Regions from separate parts of the Streptomyces sp. NPDC031111 genome, predicted to be linked through region 2. Evidence: riboswitches for the same ligand, from Rfam matches in the RefSeq annotation. Region 2 holds a riboswitch; the other holds the start of a gene.
What was found. A riboswitch is a leader RNA that binds a small molecule or an ion and turns the genes downstream of it on or off. The one in region 2 is predicted to bind glycine.
Positions count from the first base shown of each region.

Region 1 (11,672 bases), on a different contig from region 2:
GTGAACGGTGTGCGGGTGGTGGCGGGCACCTACCTGACGGATTCCGGGAACGGCGTCGGCGTGGACGGGAACAAGATCACCGCGCCCTATCGTTTCAAGGTCATCGGCAAGCCGCAGGACCTCGAGCCGGCGCTCAACATCCCCGGAGGTGTGGTGCAGACTCTCGAGAAGGAACAGGCGACCGTTACCGTGGAGCAGTCGACCAAGATCGTCGTGGATGCCTTGCGGGCGGTGAAGCGGCCTGACTACGCTCGGTCGTCCTCCCAGTGAACCGGGGGTGCATGGGGGGCGTCCGGCGAGGGCATGAGGTTGCGGGGGGTCGGCGCACCGATTGGCTGGTGCGTGGTGGAAACTGTCTGGCGGAGGCGGACGTTGTGAAGATGTCCGGGTCGGCCAATGTGTTCAGTCAGGGTTCGTCCTGCCCCACGGGCGGGTCTGTTTCGGTCAAGGGGAATCGCCCGTGAAGTTGTTTGCGAAGTTGTTCGGCAAGAGCGCGCGGCGAGAGGACAGCGACAACGCGACCGCTCGCCATCGTGCACAGCCCGAGGCGGAAGGTCAGCGTCCGCTGTTCCGGGACCAGGTGGGCGGCCCGGGCGCGCCGTCCGTTGACCCCGCACAGTCGGGCGGCATAGGTTTCGGGCAACCGTCGACCTCAGGTACGGGTGGAGGGTTCTCCGACCCGTACGCGTCCCACGCCCCTGGTGGGCAGCCGCGGCAGGAGGATCCGTCCATGTCGGCCCTGGTGTGTACGAGGTGCGGTAACCGCAACGCGGAGAACAGCCGCTTCTGCTCCAACTGCGGCGCGCCGCTCAGGCCCGGGGTCACCCCGGAGCGCCCTTCCGAGACGACGTCCACGATCTCGATCTCCGGTCTCGAGGCCTACGACGCCGAGGCCACCGGCCAGACGCAGATGCCGACGCTCTCTCCCGAGGCGCAGGCGGCCGTCGACGCGCTGCCGATGGGCTCCGCGCTGCTGGTGGTGCGCCGCGGGCCGAACTCGGGCAGCCGCTTCCTGCTGGACGGCGACCTGACCACGGCCGGGCGTCACCCGCAGAGCGACATCTTCCTGGACGACGTGACGGTCTCCCGTCGGCACGTGGAGTTCCGGCGCAGCCCGGACGGCTCCTTCACGGTGGCCGACGTGGGCAGCCTCAACGGCACGTACGTCAACCGGGAGCGGATCGACCAGGTCGCCCTGTCCAACGGTGACGAGGTGCAGATCGGAAAGTACCGGCTGGTCTTCTACGCGAGCCAGCGGGGCTACTGACCTCCCCGGATCCGTCCGGGGGACCCCAGGGAAGGTCCATGGTTCAGACACCGAGCGGCGGTGCCGGGCACGGCGCCGCCGCCGCGGGCACCGGACTGATGAGCATCGGCGCGGTGCTGAACGCGCTGCGTGAGGAGTTCCCCGAGGTCACCATCTCCAAGATCCGCTTCCTGGAGTCGGAGGGGCTGATCGAGCCGCAGCGGACCCCGTCCGGGTACCGCAAGTTCAGCGCCGGGGACGTCGAGCGGCTCGGCCATGTGCTGAGGATGCAGCGCGACCACTATCTGCCGCTCAAGGTGATCCGTGAGCACCTGGACGCCGTGGAGCGCGGCGAGGCCGTCCGGCTCCCCGCGCTGGGCCGTCCGGGGGACGGGGAGGCCGCCGGCCGGGAGCCCGCCGCCGAGGGGCCCGCGCGTATCGGACGCGGCCGGCTGCTGGCGGCCGCCGGCATTGACGAGCCGATGCTCGCCGAGTGGGAGTCGTACGGGCTGCTCGCCCCGGTCGAGGACGGGGTCTACGACGCCGAGGCGGTCACCGTCGCCGGGCTCATCACCGAGCTGGGGCGGTTCGGTATCGAGCCGCGCCATCTGCGGGCGATGAAGGCCGCAGCCGAGCGTGAGGCCGGACTGGTGGACCAGGTGGTGGCTCCGCTGAAGCGCCACCGGAACCCGCAGACCAGGGCCCACGCGGAGGCCCGTGCGAAGGAGCTGGCGGGGCTCACGGTGAAGCTGCACGCGGCGCTGGTGCAGGCGGCGCTCGGGGTGCGGCTGCCCTGAGGCGGGCCGGCCTCGGGGGGCCGGATCGGCCACCCGTTCCCTGCCCGACTACCCAAACGTCCCGGGCACGGCCTAGGGTTGCTGTGTGAACGAGCTCGATGTCGTAGGTGTCCGGGTCGAGATGCCCTCCAACCAACCGATCGTGCTGTTGCGTGAAGTGGGCGGCGACCGCTACCTCCCCATCTGGATCGGACCGGGGGAGGCGACGGCCATCGCCTTCGCCCAGCAGGGCATGGCACCCGCACGGCCGCTGACCCACGACCTGTTCAAGGACGTGCTGGAGGCCGTCGGCCAGGAGCTCACGGAAGTGCGCATCACCGACCTGCGGGAGGGCGTGTTCTACGCGGAGCTGGTGTTCGCCAGCGGTGTCGAGGTGAGCGCCCGCCCCTCCGACGCCATAGCGCTGGCCCTGCGGACCGGTACGCCGATCTACGGCAGTGACACGGTGCTGGACGACGCCGGGATCGCCATCCCGGACGAGCAGGAGGACGAGGTGGAGAAGTTCCGCGAGTTCCTCGACCAGATCTCGCCGGAGGACTTCGGAACCAGCAATCAGTGAGGGGGCGCCGCCGCATCGGTTCGGCCGCCGGGGCACGCCCCGGGAGCATTCGGCTAGCCTTTCCCCGCGGTGGGGTACGGGAAACCACTCTTAGGGTGATTATCACTCGGCGTGCCGAGTGTGGCGATCGTTGACGCACCCTTGGTGACTGCCTACCGTCGAGGAGGCAGGTCAAGGACGGAGGTCGGCGTGAGAAGCAGCGGCGACGGTTCGGTGGGGGGTGCCCCCGGACACGGTTTCGGGGCGAGTGGGCCGTACCCTCCCCAGAGCTCCCGGCTCCGTTCGAGCGGCGGGTATCCCGCGCAGGGCGGCGCGATCGACCAGGCTCCGCAGCGACCGACGGCTGTGCCGAGCAGCGGAGGGGCGACGTCCATGGCGTCCGAGCAGATCGGCTACCGGGGGCCCACGGCCTGCGCCGCCGCCGGTATCACCTACCGGCAGCTCGACTACTGGGCCCGTACCGGGCTGGTCGAGCCGAGCGTGCGACCGGCCCACGGATCGGGCACCCAGCGGCTGTACAGCTTCCGCGACGTCGTCGTGCTGAAGATCGTCAAGCGGTTCCTCGACACGGGCGTCTCCCTCCAGAACATCCGCACCGCCGTACAGCATCTGCGCGAGCGCGGCTTCAGCGACCTGGAACGCATGACGCTGATGAGCGACGGGGCCACGGTCTACGAGTGCACCTCGCCCGACGAGGTCCACGCCCTGCTCCAGGGCGGCCAGGGAGTCTTCGGCATCGCGGTCGGCGTGGTGTGGCGGGACGTCGAGAGCGCGCTGTCGCAGCTGCACGGAGAGCGCATCGACACCGGCGAGACCCTGATCGGCCACAATCCGATGGACGAGCTGGCACGACGGCGGAACAAGGCGGTCTGAGCCGCCGGGCGTTCCGACGCCCGCATTGTCAGTGGTATGGGGCAGCATCGGACATGTGAGATCCGCGCCCACGATCCTGCATCTCGACATGGATGCCTTCTTCGCCTCGGTGGAGCAGGCGTCCAAGCCGAGCCTGCGCGGGAAGGCGGTCGTCGTGGGCGGGCTCGGGCCGCGCGGTGTGGTCGCGACCGCCTCGTACGAGGCCCGGGTCTTCGGCGTCCACTCGGCGATGCCGATGGCGCAGGCCCGGCGGCTCGCGCCGAACGCCGCGTACCTGGTCCCGCGCTTCGCCCTCTACCGGTCCATCAGCGAGCAGGTGATGGGGTTGCTGCGGGCCCTGTCGCCCCTGGTGGAGCCGCTCAGCCTGGACGAGGCGTTCGTGGACCTGGAGGCCGGTGGCGCGGCCTGGGACGAGCGGTCGGCGCGGCTGGCCGGGGTGAAGCTGCGCGGGGACATACGAGCGGTCACGGGACTCACGGGGTCGGTGGGGCTGGCCGCCTCGAAGATGCTGGCGAAGATCGGCTCCGAGCAGGCGAAGCCGGACGGACTGGTGCTGATCGAACCGGGCACGGAGCGAGCTCTGCTGGCCCCCCTGCCGGTGCGCACCCTGCCGGGTGTGGGACCGGCGACCGGCGACCATCTGCGGCGAGTGGGGATCCACACCGTGGGGGAGCTCGCGGAGGCGGGGGAGGACGAGCTCGTACGGCTGCTGGGCAAGGCGCACGGGCACGCGCTGTTCGCCATGGCGCTGGCCCGCGACGAGCGGCCCGTGGTGGCCGAGCGGGAGACGAAGTCGGTGTCGGTCGAGGACACGTACGACGTGGACATCCACGACCGGGGGCGGGTCGGGACGGAGGTGCAGCGGCTCGCCGACCGGTGTGTGCGCAGGCTGCGGGCGGCGGGGCTGTCGGGGCGCACCATCGTGCTGAAGGTGCGGCGGTACGACTTCTCGACCCTCACCCGGTCCGAGACGCTGCGGGGCCCCACGGACGATCCCGCGGTGGTACGGGAGGCGGCGGCGCGGCTGCTGGACTCGGTCGACACCACGGGCGGGGTGCGGTTGCTCGGCGTCGGGGTCAGCGGGCTGGCCGACTACACCCAGGAGGACCTGTTCGCCCAGGCGGCGGGGGTGGGCGCGGCCGACTCCCCGCCCGAGGAGGCCGCTCCCGCGCCCACGCCGGACCGGGAGACCCCCGCCGAGCGGCGCTGGCCGGCGGGCCACGACGTACGGCACGCCGCGTACGGTCACGGATGGGTGCAGGGCAGCGGGCTGGGCCGGGTCACGGTGCGCTTCGAGACGCCCGACTCGGAGCCGGGCCGGGTGAAGACCTTCCGCGTGGACGACCCGGCCCTGGAGCCTGCGGATCCGCTGCCGCTGGTGCCCATGCCCCCCGGGCCCCAGGACGGTGAGGGCGGTGAGGGCGCGGAGGCCGGTGAAGGGGCGCGGTCGGAGAGCCGGTGAGCGGGGGGATCAGACAGGCTTGTCGTTGCCCGCGAGTTTGCCGAAGTCGCGGTCCGGCAGCGGCGGAGGCGCGGCGATGTCCAGACCGTAGTGGTGGTAGAGCTGGAGCTCCTGCTCGGGGGAGAGATGGCGGCCCACGCCGAAGTCGGGGGCATCCTTGATGAGGGCCCGTTCGAAGGGGACGTGCAGGGCGCCGTCGACGAGTTCGCTCGGCTCCAAGGGGACGAACGCGTCCCTGCTGAACAGTCCGGTGCGTATCGCCGCCCACTCCGGTATGCCGGTGGCGTCGTCGAGGTAGATCTCGTCGATCGTGCCGATCCGGGTTCCATTGCGGTCGAACGCCTTGCGGCCGATCAGGTGGCGCGGATCGATGTCGGTCTGCACGGGCCCTCCACTGGTCGCAAACTCATCCGTAAGCACTACAAAACGGCACAATCGGCGGAGCGGCCACTCGAAGGCCCTGGCATTGTGCTCGCTGGTACGCTGACAACGGCTGCTGACCCCGTGCGGGAGAGCCCTCCGGACACCATCGGAGGCGCCGAAGGAGCAAATCCTCCCCGGAATCTCTCAGGCACACGTACCGCACGGACGAGGTCACTCTGGAAAGCAGAGCGGGTGTCGACGGCTTCCGCTCTCACCGACGGTGAAAGCCGGACCCCCTTCGGGCGATCCGGTGAAGCTCTCAGGTTGAGATGACAGAGGGGGAGGCCGTCCGGGCACCCGTGCCGTGGTGCCCCTCGAAGGTCGTCGGACCAGGAGGCCTCCTCAATGACCGCCCCTCGCACTCCGCTCTCCGAGCTCGAACAGGGAATCCCCTTCGAGCAGCGCCACATCGGCCCCGACCACGAGGCCCGGGCCAAGATGCTCGCCCAGGTCGGGTACGGCTCGCTGGACGAGCTGACGGCCGCCGCCGTGCCGGATGTCATCAAGAACGCCGACGCGCTGGACCTGCCCGGCGCGCGGAGCGAGGCCGAGGTGCTGGCCGAGCTGCGGTCCCTGGCCGACCGCAACGAGGTGCTCGGCTCGATGATCGGGCTCGGCTACTACGGGACCTTCACCCCGCCCGTCATCCTGCGCAACGTGATGGAGAACCCCGCCTGGTACACGGCGTACACGCCCTACCAGCCGGAGATCTCCCAGGGCCGGCTCGAGGCGCTGCTGAACTTCCAGACCGTGGTCGCCGAGCTCACCGGCCTGCCGACCTCGGGCGCCTCCCTGCTCGACGAGGGCACCGCCGCCGCCGAGGCGATGGCGCTGTCCCGGCGCATGGGCAAGAACAAGAAGGGCCTGTTCCTCGTCGACGCGGACGCGCTGCCGCAGACCGTAGCGGTCATCGAGACCCGCGCCGAGCCGACCGGCGTGGAGGTCGTCGTCGCCGACCTGAGCGACGGCATCCCCGCCGAGCTCGACGGGCGCGAGATCAACGGCGTGCTGATCCAGTACCCGGGCGCCTCCGGTGCCGTACGCGACATCAAGCCGGTGATCGACCAGGCGCACGAGCGCGGCGCGCTCGTCACCGTCGCCGCGGACCTGCTCGCCCTCACGCTGCTGAAGTCGCCGGGCGAGCTGGGCGCGGACATCGCGGTCGGCACCACGCAGCGCTTCGGTGTGCCGATGGGCTTCGGCGGCCCGCACGCCGGCTACATGGCCGTGCAGGAGAAGATGGCGCGCAGCCTGCCCGGGCGGCTCGTCGGCGTCTCCGTCGACGCCGACGGACACAAGGCCTACCGCCTGGCGCTCCAGACCCGTGAGCAGCACATCCGCCGCGAGAAGGCCACCAGCAACATCTGCACCGCCCAGGTGCTGCTCGCCGTCATGGCCGGAATGTACGCGGTGTACCACGGCCCGGAGGGGCTGCGGCTCATCGCCCGGCGCACCCACCGGTACGCCACCGTCCTCGCCGAGGGATTGCGGTCCGGCGGAGCCGAGATCGTGCACGGCTCCTACTTCGACACGCTGACCGTGCGGGTCCCGGGACGCGCCGCGGAGGTCGTCGCCGCCGCCCGCGACAACGGCGTCAACCTGCGCCTCGTCGACGCCGACCACGTCTCGATCGCCTGTGACGAGACCACCACCCGGGAGCGGCTGACCGCCGTGTGGGGCGCCTTCGGCGTCGAGGGCGACGTCGAGGCCCTGGACGCGGCAGCGCGGGACACGCTGCCGGACGCCCTGCTTCGTAATGATGAGTATCTGACGCACCCCGTCTTCCAGCAGCACCGCTCCGAGACCGCGATGCTCCGCTACCTGCGCCGTCTCGCCGACCGCGACTACGCGCTGGACCGCGGCATGATCCCGCTGGGCTCCTGCACCATGAAGCTCAACGCGACCACCGAGATGGAGCCGGTCACCTGGCCCGAGTTCGGGCAGCTGCACCCCTTCGTGCCCGCCGAGCAGGCGCGGGGCTACCTCACGCTCATCCACGAGCTGGAGGAACGTCTCGCCGAGGTCACCGGCTACGACAAGGTGTCCCTCCAGCCCAACGCCGGCTCCCAGGGCGAGCTGGCCGGTCTGCTCGCCGTACGCGGCTACCACCGCGCCAACGGCGACGAGCAGCGCACCGTCTGCCTCATCCCGTCCTCCGCGCACGGCACCAACGCGGCCAGCGCCGTGATGGCCGGGATGAAGGTCGTCGTCGTCAAGACGTCCGACGACGGCGAGATCGACGTCGCTGACCTGCGGGCGAAGATCGGGCAGTACCGCGACGAGCTCGCCGTCCTGATGATCACGTACCCCTCGACGCACGGCGTGTTCGAGGAGCACGTCGCCGACATCTGCGCCGAGGTGCACGAGGCCGGCGGCCAGGTGTACGTCGACGGCGCGAACCTCAACGCCCTGGTGGGCCTGGCCAAGCCGGGCCACTTCGGCGGCGACGTCTCGCACCTGAACCTGCACAAGACCTTCTGCATCCCGCACGGTGGCGGCGGTCCCGGCGTCGGCCCGGTCGGCGTACGGGCGCACCTCGCCCCGTACCTGCCGAACCACCCGCTCCAGCCGGAGGCCGGCCCGGAGACCGGCGTGGGACCCATCTCGGCGGCGCCGTGGGGCTCGGCGGGCATCCTGCCCATCTCCTGGGCGTACGTCCGGCTCATGGGCGGCGAGGGGCTCAAGCGGGCCACACAGGTGGCCGTGCTCAGCGCCAACTACATCGCCAAGCGCCTCGAGCCGCACTACCCGGTGCTCTACACCGGCCCCGGCGGGCTGGTCGCGCACGAGTGCATCATCGACCTGCGCCCGCTGACCAAGGCCACCGGCGTCAGCGTGGACGACGTGGCCAAGCGGCTGATCGACTACGGCTTCCACGCGCCGACGATGTCGTTCCCGGTGGCCGGCACGCTGATGATCGAGCCCACCGAGTCCGAGGACCTCACCGAGCTGGACCGGTTCTGCGAGGCGATGATCGCGATCCGCGCGGAGATCGAGAAGGTCGGCTCGGGCGAGTGGCCCGCGGACGACAACCCGCTGCGCAACGCCCCGCACACCGCCGCCGCGCTCGGCGGGGAGTGGGAGCACGCCTACGACCGCGAGGAGGCCGTCTTCCCGGCCGGGGTGAGCGCCGCCGACAAGTACTGGCCGCCGGTGCGCCGCATCGACCAGGCCTTCGGCGACCGCAACCTGGTCTGCTCCTGCCCGCCGCTGGACGCGTACGAGGACTGACGCACGGCGAAGGGCCCCGCTCGACCGGAGCGGGGCCCTTCGGCATGCCGGGCGCCTTCAGGCCGGGCGACGCGGCGGCGTGGGCCTGCCGCGCCGTGCCCGGCTGTCGCGCACGTCCCTCGTCCGCCCGAAGGGCCCCGCCGGCGGCAGGTACGTGCTCGGGGCGAGAGGGCGTGCGAGGTGTCGTCGGGCAGGCGGGTTCTTCGCAACAGGCCTACGCCGGGTACGCGTGGGTCTGGGTCGCCTTGACCGCGGCCCAGACCGGTGCGCCCGGGTGCAGGTCGAGTTCGGCGGCCGCGACCGTCGTGAGGTCGGCGGCCAGGGAGAGTTCGCCGGTGAGCTCCGCGCGGATCTGGTCCCCGTGGGTCTCCAGCCCGGCGACCTCGCAGCGCCAGAGGTTGCGGGCGCTGGAGCCGGTGGGCCGGTCGCGGTACAGGACCACCGCGCCGGGCGGGAACGCCACGAAGGCGGGACCGGAGAGATCCTCCGTGGTGCTGACGGAGGGCCCCGCGTCGAGCCGCACCGTGTGGCCCTCCCCCCGGCCCCGGTACAGGTTCAGGCCGACGAGCTGGGCGATGTACTCGGTGCGCGGGTGACGGGCGATGTCGGAGGGCGTGCCCTCCTGCACGATCCGTCCCCGCTCCACGACGACCAGCCGGTCGGCGAGCACCATGGCGTCCAGCGGGTCGTGCGTGACCAGGACGGCGACGGCCTCGAAAGCGGCCAGATGACGGCGGAGCTGCGCCCGCACCTCCAGCCGGGTGCGGGCGTCCAGGGCCGCGAGGGGCTCGTCCAGGAGCAGCAGCCGGGGGCGGGTGGCCAAGGCACGGGCGACGGCGACGCGCTGTGCCTGGCCGCCGGACAGCCGCCGGGGCTTGGCACCGGCGTGCTCGGCGAGACCCATGCGGTCCAGCCACTCGGCGGCCCGGGCGCGTGCCTCCGCCTTGCCGGCGCCCCGGCAACGGGGCCCGAACGCCACGTTGTCGAGGGCGGTGAGGTGGGGGAAGAGCAGGTAGTCCTGGAAGACCACACCGACCGGGCGTGACTCGGGCGGTGTGCGGCGCAGGTCCGCCCCGTCCAGCCGCAGACGGCCGGCGGTGAGCGGGGCGAGGCCCGCGAGGGCGCGCAGCGCGGTGGTCTTGCCGGCGCCGTTCGGGCCCAGCAGGGCGACGACCTCACCGGGCGCCGCGGTCAGCGCGATGTCCAGGCGGAACGAGCCGCGGTCCACGACGAGGTGGGCGTCCAGCCCTGCGGCGGCGTCGCCGGGCACGGTGCCGGCCGGATCGGACAGGTGGTCGAGCTTCCTCGGCATGGTGTCAGACCGTCCTCATCCAGCGGTCCCGCAGCCCGGCCAGTACGGCGATGGACACCGCCAGCAGGACCAGGCTGAGGGCGATCGCCGCGGCCGGGTCGTTCTGGAGGGCGAGGTAGACCGCGAGCGGCATGGTCTGCGTACGGCCGGGGAAGTTGCCGGCGAAGGTGATCGTCGCGCCGAACTCCCCGAGGGCCCGTGCCCAGGCCAGTACGGCACCGGCCGCGACGCCCGGCGCGATCAGTGGCAGGGTGACCCGGCGGAAGGCGGTGAAGCGGGAGGCGCCCAGCGTGGTGGCCGCCTCCTCGTAGCGGGGGTCCGCCGCCCGCAGCGTGCCCTCGACGCTGATGACGAGGAACGGCATCGCCACGAACGTCTCGGCGAGGACGACGCCCGTGGTGGTGAACGGCAGCGTGATGCCGAACCAGGCGTTCAGCCACTGGCCGACGACACCGTTGCGGCCCAGGGCGAGCAGCAGGGCGACACCGCCCACCACCGGCGGCAGGACCATGGGCAGCGTCACCAGGGCGCGGACCAGGCCGCGGCCCGGGAACTCCGTACGGGCCAGCAGCCAGGCCAGCGGAACGCCGACGACCAGGCTCAGCGCGGTCGCCGTCGTGGCGCAGAACAGCGACAGGCGCAGCGCCTCCCATACCTCGGGGCTGGTCAGCTGCTCGGGCAGGCTGCGCCAGGGGGCGCGGAGGAGCAGGGCGAGCAGGGGGACCAGGAGGAACGCCAGTGCCAGGAGGGCGGGCGCGAGGAGGGCGAGCGGGACACCACGGCCGGGGGCGCGGGGGCGCGCCTTCCCGGGAGCTTCCTGGCCGGTGGTCATGGCGTCAGGAATCCCGACTCACCCAGGACCCGCCGGCCCTCGGCCGACTTCACCAGTGCCACGAACGCCCTCGCCGCCGAGGGATTGGGGGCGTTCTTCAGCGGGGCGATCGGATAGTCGTTGACGGCCTCGGCGGACTCCGGGAATTCCACGCCCTCCACCTTGTCACCGGCCGCCTTCACATCCGTGCGGTACACGACGGCGGCGTCGGCCTCCTTCAGTTGGACCTTGGTCAGGGCGCTCTTGACGTCCTGCTCGTACGAGGCCGGCGTGAGGTCCACGCCGCCGGCCTCCAGCGCGGTCCGCGCGGCGGCTCCGCAGGGCACCGTCCTGTCGCACAGCACGACCTTCAGACCGGACGCGGTCAGGTCCTCCAGGGCGTCGATCCCGTGGGGATTGCCCGGTGCGGTGGCGATCTCCAGCCGGTTGCGGACGAAGGTGCTGGGACCGCCCGCCGTGAGCCCTTCGTCCGTGACGAGCTTCATCGTGGTCGTGCTGGCCGCCGCGAAGACATCGGCGGGGGCGCCGTTGGTGATGCCGGCGGCCAGGCTGTCGCTGCCGCCGAAGTTGAACGTGACCTCGCTCCCCGGGTGCTCCTTCTCGAACCGCTCGCCCAGCGTCGTGAAGCTCTCCTTCAGCGAGGCGGCCGCGAAGACGGTGACCGTGCCGCTGACCCCCTGCCCACCGGACCCGGAGGACGAGGCCGACTCCGAGCCGGACGAGGAACAGGCACTCAGTGCCAGAACGGCGGCGGTCACCCCGGCGCCGGCGATCCGACGGCTCCGGCGGGTCCGGTGCGGGGAACGGGGCATCTCGGGGCACTCCCTCTGTCAGCCGGTGGAAGAGCCCGCGAAGCCCTCCCCCATACGCCGATCATACTGACGCATCTGCCAGGGAATCACCCCCTGTCTCATCGCATGAGCGAGGGAAAGTCGTG
Region 1 is NZ_JBVIGS010000014.1:5,435-17,106, forward strand. It holds gene ACZ470_RS26380 (DUF881 domain-containing protein) at 1-270, shown strand, start outside; gene ACZ470_RS26385 (FHA domain-containing protein) at 332-1,267, shown strand; gene ftsR (transcriptional regulator FtsR) at 1,306-2,043, shown strand; gene ACZ470_RS26395 (bifunctional nuclease family protein) at 2,129-2,602, shown strand; gene ACZ470_RS26400 (MerR family transcriptional regulator) at 2,792-3,475, shown strand; gene ACZ470_RS26405 (DNA polymerase IV) at 3,531-4,937, shown strand; gene ACZ470_RS26410 (PRC-barrel domain-containing protein) at 4,947-5,321, opposite strand; glycine riboswitch at 5,435-5,530, shown strand; gene gcvP (aminomethyl-transferring glycine dehydrogenase) at 5,706-8,591, shown strand; gene ACZ470_RS26420 (ABC transporter ATP-binding protein) at 8,806-9,903, opposite strand; gene ACZ470_RS26425 (ABC transporter permease) at 9,908-10,735, opposite strand; gene modA (molybdate ABC transporter substrate-binding protein) at 10,732-11,547, opposite strand.
Region 1: linked by a shared signal. The riboswitch ahead of gcvP (aminomethyl-transferring glycine dehydrogenase) and the one ahead of gcvT (glycine cleavage system aminomethyltransferase GcvT) in region 2 are both predicted to bind glycine.

Region 2 (11,672 bases):
GTGGACGCGGCCCAGCACTATGACGCCTTCACCCTCGCGAGCAGCGCCCACCGCCGGGGCCGCGGCGGCAGCCTGGACGCCATCGCCGCCTACGGGCTGACCCGGCAGGGCTACGCACAGCAGTCCGCGCTCAGCGGGGACGACGGCACGCCGTACGGCAGGAACTGGACCGGGCGGACCGGTATCCACCTGCACATGGACGTCGTCGCCGATCCGCAGGGCGTTCACCCCTCGCCCTGGGGGGCCGACGCTCACGCGGTGCTCGCCGAACGGAACGCCGAGGGAGTGGTGCTGGCGAACGGGAAGCCGGTGTCGGACGAGGAGTTCGCCGAACTGGTGCTGCACGACCCGGGGCGGCGGCCGGACGTGCCCGTGGTCATCCTGATCGCCGAGGAGGACGGCCGCAACGAGGCCCTCGCCCGGGTGATCGCCGACCGCACCGGCACCCGTGTCTGGTTCACCTACGGCGACCTGCGGCTCGAAACGGCTCCGACCGGCCGCCGGGTGCCGGTCCTGGCCGCGCCGGCCTCCGGGAGCGAACCGGCGGGGACCTGGGTCCCCGCCGACCCGGGACTGGTCCCGGACGACCCGGCGGCCACCGTCAGGGCATCGAACGGCACCGTCTTCCCCGACGCCGACATCCACTCGTACCCGCTGGTCACGGTGGACGGGCAGGCACTGACCGGGCGGGCGTTCCTCGACGCGCACGACATGGCGCTGCGGGAGGAGGCCCTGCGGGTGGTGGCCGCCATCCAGCACTACACCAACTTCAGGGAGGGGCTGCCGGGTGTGTACCCCGCCAAGGAGAGCGGTCTGCTGTCCCTGCCGCGGGGCCTGGCCGACTCCTACGTCGCCGTCGGTCACGGCGACAGCGGACGCACCACCGCGCCCCGCCACAGCACCGGTGCCAATCAGGCGCTCCACCCCCGGCAGCTGGGCCGGGTGCTGGCACGGCGCAAGAGCCTGCGGGCGCTGCCCCCCGAACGGCCGGTGTGGCTGCTGCTCTGCGAGCTGTCTATGACGCGCGCCGACCAGGACCTGCTCGCCCATCCCTCCTCCGCCCAGTACGTCGCCAACGAGACCCGTCGCACCGTCTTCACCGTGGACCGCCAGGTCTCGGTGAGCGAGGCCGAGGGCGGCATGCCGCCGCGCCTGATCGTCTACGACGACCCCGACAACCCCGCCGGGCACATCGAGGAATTCCGTCCCGAGCCCGGGACCGACGCCCTCGACGCGCTCGCCGACCTGGGCGGACTGCCCAACGGACTGCCGGGGCGCACCGACCGCGCCCTGCACTGGGTACGGGCCCTGCGGCAGACCCACGGCGTGCACATCGACTCCGACCCGGCACGCGAGGCGGAGTTCCACGAGCTGGTCGAGGGCTTCGGCGCCCTCGAAAAGCTCCGGTTCCAGGCGGCGGGCAACGCCGACCCCGGCCTGCTCACCTGGGGCGGGCTCCGGCACGTCGTCGGCCAGTACGCCGCCGGGCAGGGCTGGGACCGGTCGCTGACCGCCGGGTCCCTGGCCCACCTGTTGCGCGCCGCACGCGCCGGCCACCTGCGGCCCTCCGACGCCGCGGGCCCCACCGCCCCCGCCGCGCCGCCGGCCTCCACCGCCGACGACACCCCGCTTCAGCCGCCGCCCCCTGAGGAGGTCCGGCGCCGGTGGATCGCCGGCCAGGTGAGCACGGAGGACCTGCCCGGCGACCCGCCGGGATTCACCGGCGGCGAGATCGTCACCCTGGCCGAACTGAGGGACGCCGACATCGACATCACCCCCGGGATGGACGTCGAGGCGCAGCTCGGCGGAGGCGTGCGGGGGAGCGGGCTGGCGCGGCTCGACCAGGTGCGGCTGCTGCTGGCCCGCCCCGGCCCATGGCCGGACGCCCTCGACGCCGTCGCGGCCGCGGTGTCGCGCCGGATCTGGCGCTCGGCCTTCGACGACTTCCGGAGCACGACCGCGCACCCGGACGCGGCCCGGACATGGGACACGGCCCTCGGACTGCTCCTGCCGGGCGAACCGGACTCAGCACTCGCGGACTGGCGGTACACCGACGAGGCGTTCCGCGCCGCGGTGCGCCGGCTCGCCGTCCTCCTCGCGGGGCGATCGCCGGACCCCCGAACGGTCGAGAGCCTCGCCGCACGCCTCCGCGAGAGTCTCGGCCTGGCGACCGCGGGTGTCCCCTAGGGCCGCTCCTCCACCTTGCGACTGGACGCAGCAGACCCCGCGCACCTGGGCTGCAAGGCGCCGGCGGTTTCCTCCGACCTGATCCGCCGGACGGGCCCTAGCACTCGATGATGTTGACCGCCAGCCCGCCCCGGGCCGTCTCCTTGTACTTGACCGACATGTCCGCGCCGGTGTCCTTCATCGTCTTGATGACCTTGTCCAGGGACACCTTGTGCGAGCCGTCGCCGCGCATCGCCATCCGGGCCGCCGTGACCGCCTTCACCGCGGCCATGCCGTTGCGCTCGATGCACGGGATCTGCACCAGGCCGCCGACCGGGTCGCAGGTCAGGCCGAGGTTGTGCTCCATGCCGATCTCGGCCGCGTTCTCCACCTGCTCCGGGGAGCCGCCCAGCACCTCCGCGAGCGCGCCCGCGGCCATGGAGCAGGCGGAGCCGACCTCGCCCTGGCAGCCGACCTCGGCGCCGGAGATGGAGGCGTTCTCCTTGAAGAGCATGCCGATCGCCCCGGCCGCGAGCAGGAAGCGGACCACGCCCTCCTCGTCGGCGCCGGGCACGAAGTTGACGTAGTAGTGCAGGACGGCCGGGATGATGCCCGCCGCTCCGTTCGTCGGCGCCGTGACGACCCGGCCGCCGGCCGCGTTCTCCTCGTTCACGGCCATCGCGTACAGGGTGATCCACTCCATGGCGAGGGCCTGCGGATCGCCCTCGGAGCGCAGCTTGCGCGCGGTGTTCGCGGCCCGCCGCCGCACCTTGAGACCGCCCGGCAGAATGCCCTCGCGGGACATGCCGCGGTCGACGCACGCCCGCATCACCCGCCAGATCTCCAGCAGGCCCTCGCGGATCTCCTCCTCGCTCCGCCAGGCGCGCTCGTTCTCCAGCATCAGGGCGGAGATGGACAGGCCGGTCTCCCTCGTCAGGCGGAGCAGCTCGTCGCCCGTGCGGAAGGGGTACTTCAGGACCGTGTCGTCGAGCTTGATGCGGTCCGCGCCCACCGCGTCCTCGTCGACGACGAATCCGCCGCCGACCGAGTAGTACGTCTTCGACAGCAGCTCCGCGCCGGACGCGTCGTACGCCCACAGCGTCATGCCGTTGGCGTGGTAGGGGAGCGCCTTGCGGCGGTGCAGCACCATGTCGTCGTCGAAGGAGAACGCGATCTCGTGCTCGCCCAGGAGGCGGATCCGCCCGCCGTCCTTGATCTTCTCCACCCGCTCGTCGGCCGACTCCACGTCCACCGTCCGGGGCGAGTCGCCCTCCAGGCCCAGCAGCACCGCCTTGGGCGTGCCGTGGCCGTGCCCGGTGGCGCCGAGGGAGCCGTACAGCTCCGCCCGGACCGAGGCGACCGAGTCCAGCAGGTCCTCGTTGCGCAGCCGCCGGGCGAACATCCGGGCCGCCCGCATCGGGCCGACCGTGTGCGAGCTGGACGGGCCGATGCCGATCGAGAACAGATCGAAGACCGAGATGGCCACGGGAGGACTCCTAAGGGTTCGGCGGACGACGCTGTCCACCGGGGAACAGGGTGGTTCGGAGAAGAGGGATCGTTTTTGCGGTGAATGGTGCGGGGCACCGCGCTCACCGGACCAGTGTGCGCGATGCCCCGGACATCCGTACGAAGGAAAGCGTACGAAACTACTACAGACCCGGGTACAGCGGGTGCTTCTCGGCAAGGGCCGTGACTCGCGCCCGGAGCGCCTCCACGTCGAAGGAAGGCTTCAGCGCCTCGGCGATCACGTCCGCGACCTCGGTGAAGTCCTCGGCGGTGAAGCCCCGGGTGGCCAGGGCGGGCGTACCGATCCGCAGGCCCGAGGTGACCATCGGCGGGCGCGGGTCGTTCGGGATCGCGTTGCGGTTGACGGTGATGCCGACCTCGTGGAGGCGGTCCTCCGCCTGCTGGCCGTCCAGCTCGGAATTGCGCAGGTCCACCAGGACCAGGTGCACGTCCGTGCCGCCGGACAGCACGTCCACGCCGACGGCCTTGACGTCGTCCTTGACCAGGCGCTCGGCCAGGATGCGGGCACCCTCCAGGGTGCGGCGCTGGCGCTCCTTGAACTCCTCGGAGGCGCACACCTTGAAGGCGACGGCCTTGGCGGCGATCACATGCTCCAGCGGCCCGCCCTGCTGGCCGGGGAACACCGCGGAGTTGATCTTCTTGGCCAGCTCGGCCGTGGAGAGGATCACACCGCCGCGCGGGCCGCCCAGCGTCTTGTGCGTGGTCGTCGTCACCACGTGGGCGTGCGGGACCGGGTTCGGGTGCAGCCCCGCGGCCACCAGACCGGCGAAGTGCGCCATGTCGACCATGAGGTACGCGCCGACCTCGTCCGCGATCCGGCGGAACGCGGCGAAGTCCAGCTGACGCGGGTACGCCGACCAGCCGGCCACGATCAGCTTCGGCTTGTTCTCCTTGGCCAGCCGCTCGACCTCGGCCATGTCGACCTGGCCGTCGTCGCCGACGTGGTACGCGACCACGTTGTAGAGCTTGCCGGAGAAGTTGATCTTCATGCCGTGGGTCAGGTGCCCGCCGTGCGCGAGGTTCAGACCCATGATCGTGTCGCCGGGCTTGAGCAGCGCGAACATCGCGGCCGCGTTGGCCTGCGCGCCCGAGTGCGGCTGCACGTTGGCGTGCTCGGCGCCGAAGAGCTCCTTGACCCGGTCGATGGCGATCTGCTCGATCACGTCGACGTGCTCGCAGCCGCCGTAGTAGCGGCGGCCGGGGTAGCCCTCGGCGTACTTGTTGGTGAGGACCGAGCCCTGCGCCTCCATGACCGCGACCGGGGCGAAGTTCTCCGAGGCGATCATCTCGAGGGTGGACTGCTGCCGGTGCAGCTCGGCGTCGACCGCGGCGGCCACCGCCGGGTCGAGCTCGTGCAGGGGCGTGTTCAGAAGCGACATGCGGCTACGGCTCCTCAGCCCGCGATGTGGGCGTCGTACTCGGCGGCGGTCAGCAGGTCGGCCGGCTCGTCGGTGACGCGCACCTTGAACAGCCAGCCGCCCTCGAAGGGGGCCGAGTTCACCAGCGACGGGTCGTTCACGACGTCCTCGTTCACCTCGGTGATCTCACCGGTGACGGGGGAGTAGAGGTCGCTGACCGACTTGGTGGACTCCAGCTCGCCGCAGGTCTCGCCCGCGGTCACGCCGGCACCGACCTCGGGGAGCTGGACGAAGACCACGTCGCCGAGCGCGTTGGCCGCGTGCTCCGTGATGCCGACCGTCGACACGCCGTCCTCGGCGGCCGACAGCCACTCGTGCTCCTTGCTGTAACGCAGCTGCTGGGGGTTGCTCATGGCCTGAATTCTCCTGTACGCGGGGGACTGCTGATGACTGGGGGAACTGCGTGCGCCACCGGTGAGCGGGCGCGCCGTGCTCACCTCACGCGCGGAAGCCGTCCGAAGACGGTGTCACTTCTGCCGCTTGTAGAACGGCAGCGCCACGACCTCGTACGGCTCGTGGCTGCCCCGGATGTCCACACCGACACCCTTCGTGCCCGGCGCCGCGTGCGCGGCGTCGACGTACGCCATCGCGATCGGCTTGCCCAGCGTCGGGGAGGGGGCGCCGGAGGTCACCTCGCCGATCACCTCGCCGCCGGCCACGACCGCGTACCCGGCGCGCGGGACCCGGCGGCCCTCGGCGACCAGGCCGACCAGGACGCGCGGGGGCTCGGAGGCGGCGCGCTCGGCGGCCTCGGCGAGCGCCGTACGGCCCACGAAGTCGCCCTCCTTCTCGAACTTCACCACCCGGCCGAGACCGGCGTCGAAGGGCGTGAGGGAGGTGCTCAGCTCGTTCCCGTACAGCGGCATGCCCGCCTCCAGGCGCAGCGTGTCCCGGCAGGACAGCCCGCAGGGGACCAGTCCGGCGCCCTCGCCCGCCTTGGTGAGCGCCTGCCACAGCTCCACCGCGTGCTCGGGCTTCACGAACAGTTCGAAGCCGTCCTCGCCGGTGTAGCCGGTACGGGCGATCAGCGCGGGGACACCGGCGACGGTGCCGGGCAGACCGGCGTAGTACTTCAGGCCGTCCAGGTCGGCGTCGGTGAGCGACGCGAGGATCCCCGGGGACTCGGGGCCCTGCACGGCCAGCAGCGCGTACGCGTCGCGGTCGTCGCGGACCTCGGCGTCGAAACCGGCCGCGCGCTCGACGAGCGCGTCGAGCACCGTCTGCGCGTTGGAGGCGTTGGCGACCACCATGTACTCGGTGTCGTCCAGCCGGTAGACGATCAGGTCGTCCAGGATGCCGCCGTCCTCGCGGCAGATCATGGTGTAGCGGGCGCGGCCGGGCTTGACGCCCCCGATGTTGCCGACCAGGGCGTGGTCGAGGAGCGCGGCGGCCTCCGGCCCGGTGACGGTGATCTCACCCATGTGCGAGAGGTCGAAGAGACCGGCCCTCGTCCGCACGGCGTTGTGCTCGTCGCGCTCGGAGCCGTAGCGCAGGGGCATGTCCCAGCCGGCGAAGTCGGTCATCGTGGCGCCGAGCGAACGATGCAGGGCATCGAGCGCGGTCCGACGGGGTTCGGTACTGCTCATCGGTCGGTCTCCCAAAGGCATGACGGCGGCGAGGACGTTTCCTCCCCATCTGTCATCGGAACCTGAGAGGTTCGCCATGACCGGCACACGGTCCTGGCTTGCACCTTGGGTGGAGCCACCGGAGCACTGTCACGGCGGCCCGCTTTTCAGATGTGCCTCGCCCGCGCGGTAACGGGGCCTGAGAGATTCAAGGGAGGGACTTGCTCCTTCGGCGCCCCGGCGACAAACGGTGCCGGGGACTCTCCCGCGCGGATTCAAACGGCCGGTATGCAGTTGGCGCGCACATCATTGCACGCATTGTCGGGGCGCGGCAGGGGGACCCTTCTCTGGGGGTGCACGGCGTGTGCGGGCACGGTCACAGGATGCTGTGACAGGCCTGTTTCAGGAAAGGGACGGAAAAGAGAGACCCGGGCATTACCTTCTCTTTACACTCGGTGGGGATCGGTACCCGTACCTGGCCCCAGGGGAGGACGATCAGGTGAACAGGACCACGGCGTGCGCCACCACCACGGGGGTCGCGCTGCCCCAGCAGCCGGCGGCTGAGATCCGTCAGGTCGGCGGCGCGCTGCCTGCGCCCGTCGTCCGCGATCTGCGCGAGCGGGGCGGTCGCAGCCCGCGCGCCCTGCTCTTCGGGCCCCGCGACCTCGTCGTGGTCACCGGACTCCCCGGCAGCGGCAAGTCCACCCTGATGCGGCGCGCGGTGCGCGGCACCCGCGTCGACTCCCAGGACACCCGGGACCGCTGGGACGACCTCATGCCGCGCTTCCTGCCGTACTCGGTGTACCGGCCGCTGGTCCGCCTCGCCCACTACGCCGGCCTGCGCCGCGTCCTGCGCTCCGGCGGCCCGGTCGTGGTGCACGACTGCGGTACGCAGGCCTGGGTGCGCCGCTGGCTGGCCCGCGAGGCCCGCCGCCGGGACGCGAACCTGCATCTGCTGCTGCTGGACGTCACCCCGCAACAGGCCCTGGCCGGCCAGCGCGAACGGGGGCGCGGGGTCTCCCGGTACGCGTTCCTGCGCCACCGCGTGGCGAACGAGCGGCTGCTGCGCGACGTGGAGCGGGGTACCCTGCCGGCGGGCTGCGGATCGGCGGTCCTCGTCGACCGGGACGCGGCGGACGCCCTGCGCCGGATCGGCTTCACGGGCTGACCGGATAGCCTTTCCAGCCACAGCAGTGGTTCCAGGCAGCAGGCGGTAGGCAGATGGACTTCCCGGCGGACTTCCCGGCGCAGACGCACCCCCATCCGCACGGTGGGTGGCCCGGCAACGAACTGGAGGAGGTGCTCTCCGCATCCCTCGGCGTCCCCTCGGCGGGCGGCAGGATCGTGGAGGTGCTGGGCCGCAGCTTCGTCTGGGTCCCGCTGCCGAACGGCGGCGGCCCGCACAGCGGCCCCCTGGACCTGCCCACCATGGAGCTCGACGGCCAGGCATACGTCCCCGTCTTCAGCTCCGAGGAGCAGTTCCGCCAGGTCGTCGGCTCCCACATGTCGTACACCGTCGCGCCCGCCGTGGAGTTCGCGCGCGGTCTGCCGCCGCAGGCCGGGATCGCGGTGAACCCCGGCGGCGTGGTCGGCATCCCGCTGCCACCGCCGGCCGTGGCCGAGCTGTGCCGGGCCGGACGCACCCCGCTGGACGGCGCGGCGGCCGGCGGCCGTGTACGGCTGTTCGAACCCGACTGGCAGGACGACCCGGTGGACTTCCTCGCCGCGGCCACGGCGGAGTTCGACTCCATCGGCGTGGTGACCACCGCCCGCCGCTGCCTGGCCGCGATCGAGACCGCCGACCCGGTCCTCTTCATCGGCGTGGAACTCTCCCGCTGGGAGGGCGACGCCCGCGCCCTCCCCCTGGACGCCCTGGGCCGAGCCCTGGGCCGAACCCCCGCCCCCTGGCCGGTCAACCTCATCGTCCTGGACATAGCCCAGGACCCAGTGGCCGACTGGCTCCGCACAAAGGTCCGCCCCTTCTACGAACGCCCGCACTAACCCCCCAAAGGGGCGCGGCTCTGTATCGACATGCGGCTCCGCAACCCCCTAGGGGCGCGGGGAACTGCGCGACAAGCCACAACGCACCCGCACCCGCCGGACGACGCGCAGCCCCGAACTCTTCTGCGAGCCTGCCGCGCGGCAGCCCGGCAGCCCGGCAGCCCGCCGCCCCGTGTCGGCTTAAGCTAGGTTCATTCGCTGGCGAGGTTGTACGGAGGGGCGATACAAGTGAGCGCTGGCACCGCGGCGGCCGGTCAGGTCGAGCACATGCTGCGCCAGGTGACGCCCGGGCGTTACGACGCCTACGAGGCGTTGCTGCGCGCGCTCGCGACTCCCTCGTCCGGCCAGGTCTGGATGCTGCTCTGGCACGGCCAGGCCGGCTCCCCGGACGCCCAGTACGGGAACATGGAGGTCGAGGGCTACGGCTACGCCCCCTGCGTCACCTCCGCCCAGGAGCTCTCCGCCAGCGGCTGGAACCGGTCGTACGAGGTGGTCGACGGCCTCGAAGTGGCCCGCGCGCTCTACCCCGACCACTACGGGCTCTGGCTGAACCCGCACGCCCCCGGCGGCGGCGTCGGCATCCCCTGGCTGGACCTGCGCCGGATCGCCGGCGGCCTGGACCGCCGGCCCGCGGGACCGCTCCGGCTGTCCGAACCGGCCATCGAGATCCCCCAGTTCTACGCCCTCCTCGCGCAGAACGCCCACCGCACCCCCGCCGTCCGCGCGCTCCGCCGCGCCTGGGTGCAGCCGGCCCTTGGCGCCCCCTACCTCGCCATCGGCCTGGACGTGTACGACACGTCCCCGCAGGCCGTGGACGCCGTACGGGCGATGATGCAGCAGTCCCTCGGCGCGGTCCCGGACGGGCTGCCCGTGTCGACCGTCGCGATGTCCGACGAGCACGACCCGGTCGCGATGTGGCTGCGGGCCAACGGACGCCCGTTCTACGACCGCGAGGCGCACGGCGCCGCTCCGCCGCCCGCCGCCCCGGCCTACGGCTACCCGCCGGCCCACCGGGGCTGACGGAGCCGGCCCGCCACTGCTGACGCTGCGTCACTGTCCACGAAGTGGACAGGCGCGCCGGGATGCGTCGGCACCCCCGCCACCGGTCGCTGATTTCACGTCAGATTTTCGGCCATGCGCGCTCAGCGATCACCCGTTGACCGCCTGTCACCTGCGGTTTCACCCGTTCTTCACGCCACCTGAGGCCACCTGGAAAGCGGTTGGGGAGGAGGTCCGTGTGTCCGGGGGATTAAATCCTCACGGAGGGACGCCTGAACCGCCCCATATGTCAACTGTTCAGATCTCAGGTAGGTATCACCGCTATCCGGACTGTTCCTGACCGCCTGTGAACGTCTGTAGTGTTCGGCCGGTCAAGGTGCATCCACATAGCGGACCCGGAGTGGCCCCAATATGCGCATATTCAAGTCCCGAGCCGCTCGGGCGATCACGGCCGCTGTGGCGGTCGGTCTGATCGCCACGGGCTGCTCCAGCGAGCGGGACGACAACAGCAAGGGCAGCGGCGACAAGGACACGTTCGTCTTCGCCGGTGCCGGTGACCCCGGTTCTCTCGACCCTGCCCTCGCGAGCGACGGTGAAACCTTCCGCGTGACGCGTCAGGCGTTCGAGGCCCTGCTCGAGCACGAGTCCGGCGGCACCAAGCTGGTTGGTGGCCTCGCCGAGACCTGGTCGAGCAACGACGCCGGCACCGTCTGGACCTTCAACCTCCGCAAGAACGTGAAGTTCCACGACGGTGAGGCGTTCAACGCCGCGGCCGTCTGCGCCAACTACGACCACTGGTTCAACTGGACGGGCACCTACCAGTCCAGCGCGGTCTCCTACTACTGGCAGACCATCATGGGCGGCTTCGCGAAGAACGAGGACAAGGAGACGCCCGAGGCGAACTACAAGTCCTGCACCGCGAAGGACGAGAACACCGCCGTCATCGAGGTCAAGGAGCCCTCCGCCAACCTCCCCGGCGGCTTCTCCCTCCAGGCCCTGGCGATCCACTCGCCGAAGGCCATCAAGGAGTACGAGAAGCAGGAGGCGACCGCCAAGGGCGACGCCATCACGTACCCCAAGTACAGCCAGGAGGCCGGCACGGTCGCCGGTACCGGCCCGTACAAGATCACGAAGTGGAACAAGGGCAACAAGGAAGTCACCCTTGAGCGCTTCGACGACTACTGGGGCGACAAGGCCAAGATCAAGAACCTGGTCTTCCGCACCATCGACACCGAGGAGGGCCGCCGTCAGGCGCTCCAGGCCGGTGACATCGATGGCTACGACCTCGTGGCCCCGGCCGACGTCAAGACCCTCGAGGACCAGGGCTACGTCGTCCCGACCCGTGGCGTCTTCAACCTCTTCTACCTGGGCATGAGCCAGGAGGCCAACAAGGCCCTGAAGAAGAAGGACGTCCGCCAGGCGATCGCGCAGGCGATCGACAAGGAGAACCTGGTCAAGACCCAGCTGCCCGAGGGCGGCAAGGTCGCCGACCAGTTCATGCCGGACACCATCGCGGGCTACTCCAAGAACGTCAAGAAGTACCCGTACGACACCGCCGCGGCGAAGAACCTCCTCAAGAAGGCCGGTGAGGAGAAGCTCAAGGTCGAGTTCTGCTACCCGACCGAGGTCACCCGCCCGTACATGCCTGCCCCGCAGGACCTGTTCGAGCTGATGAAGGCCGACCTCGAGAAGGCCGGCATCACCGTCACGCCGAAGGCCATGAAGTGGGCCCCGGACTACATCGACGCCACCGAGGCGGGCTCCTGCGACCTGCACATGCTCGGCTGGACCGGTGACTTCAACGACGGCTTCAACTTCATCGGCACCTGGTTCGCCGGGTACGACAAGCAGTGGGGCTTCAAGGACAAGAAGGTCTTCGACGCCGTGAACGCCGGCTCGAAGCTGGGCAAGGCCGAGGAGCGCACGGCCGCCTACGAGAAGGCCAACGAGGCGATCATGGAGTACCTGCCGGGTGTCCCGGTCTCGTCCTCCCCGC
Region 2 is NZ_JBVIGS010000007.1:42,693-54,364, reverse strand. It holds gene ACZ470_RS16325 (lonely Cys domain-containing protein) at 1-2,187, shown strand, start outside; gene ACZ470_RS16320 (L-serine ammonia-lyase) at 2,285-3,652, opposite strand; gene glyA (serine hydroxymethyltransferase) at 3,816-5,072, opposite strand; gene gcvH (glycine cleavage system protein GcvH) at 5,087-5,464, opposite strand; gene gcvT (glycine cleavage system aminomethyltransferase GcvT) at 5,579-6,697, opposite strand; glycine riboswitch at 6,737-6,853, opposite strand; glycine riboswitch at 6,854-6,954, opposite strand; gene ACZ470_RS16300 (AAA family ATPase) at 7,176-7,844, shown strand; gene ACZ470_RS16295 (enhanced serine sensitivity protein SseB) at 7,898-8,677, shown strand; gene ACZ470_RS16290 (enhanced serine sensitivity protein SseB C-terminal domain-containing protein) at 8,945-9,697, shown strand; gene ACZ470_RS16285 (ABC transporter substrate-binding protein) at 10,088-11,672, shown strand, end outside.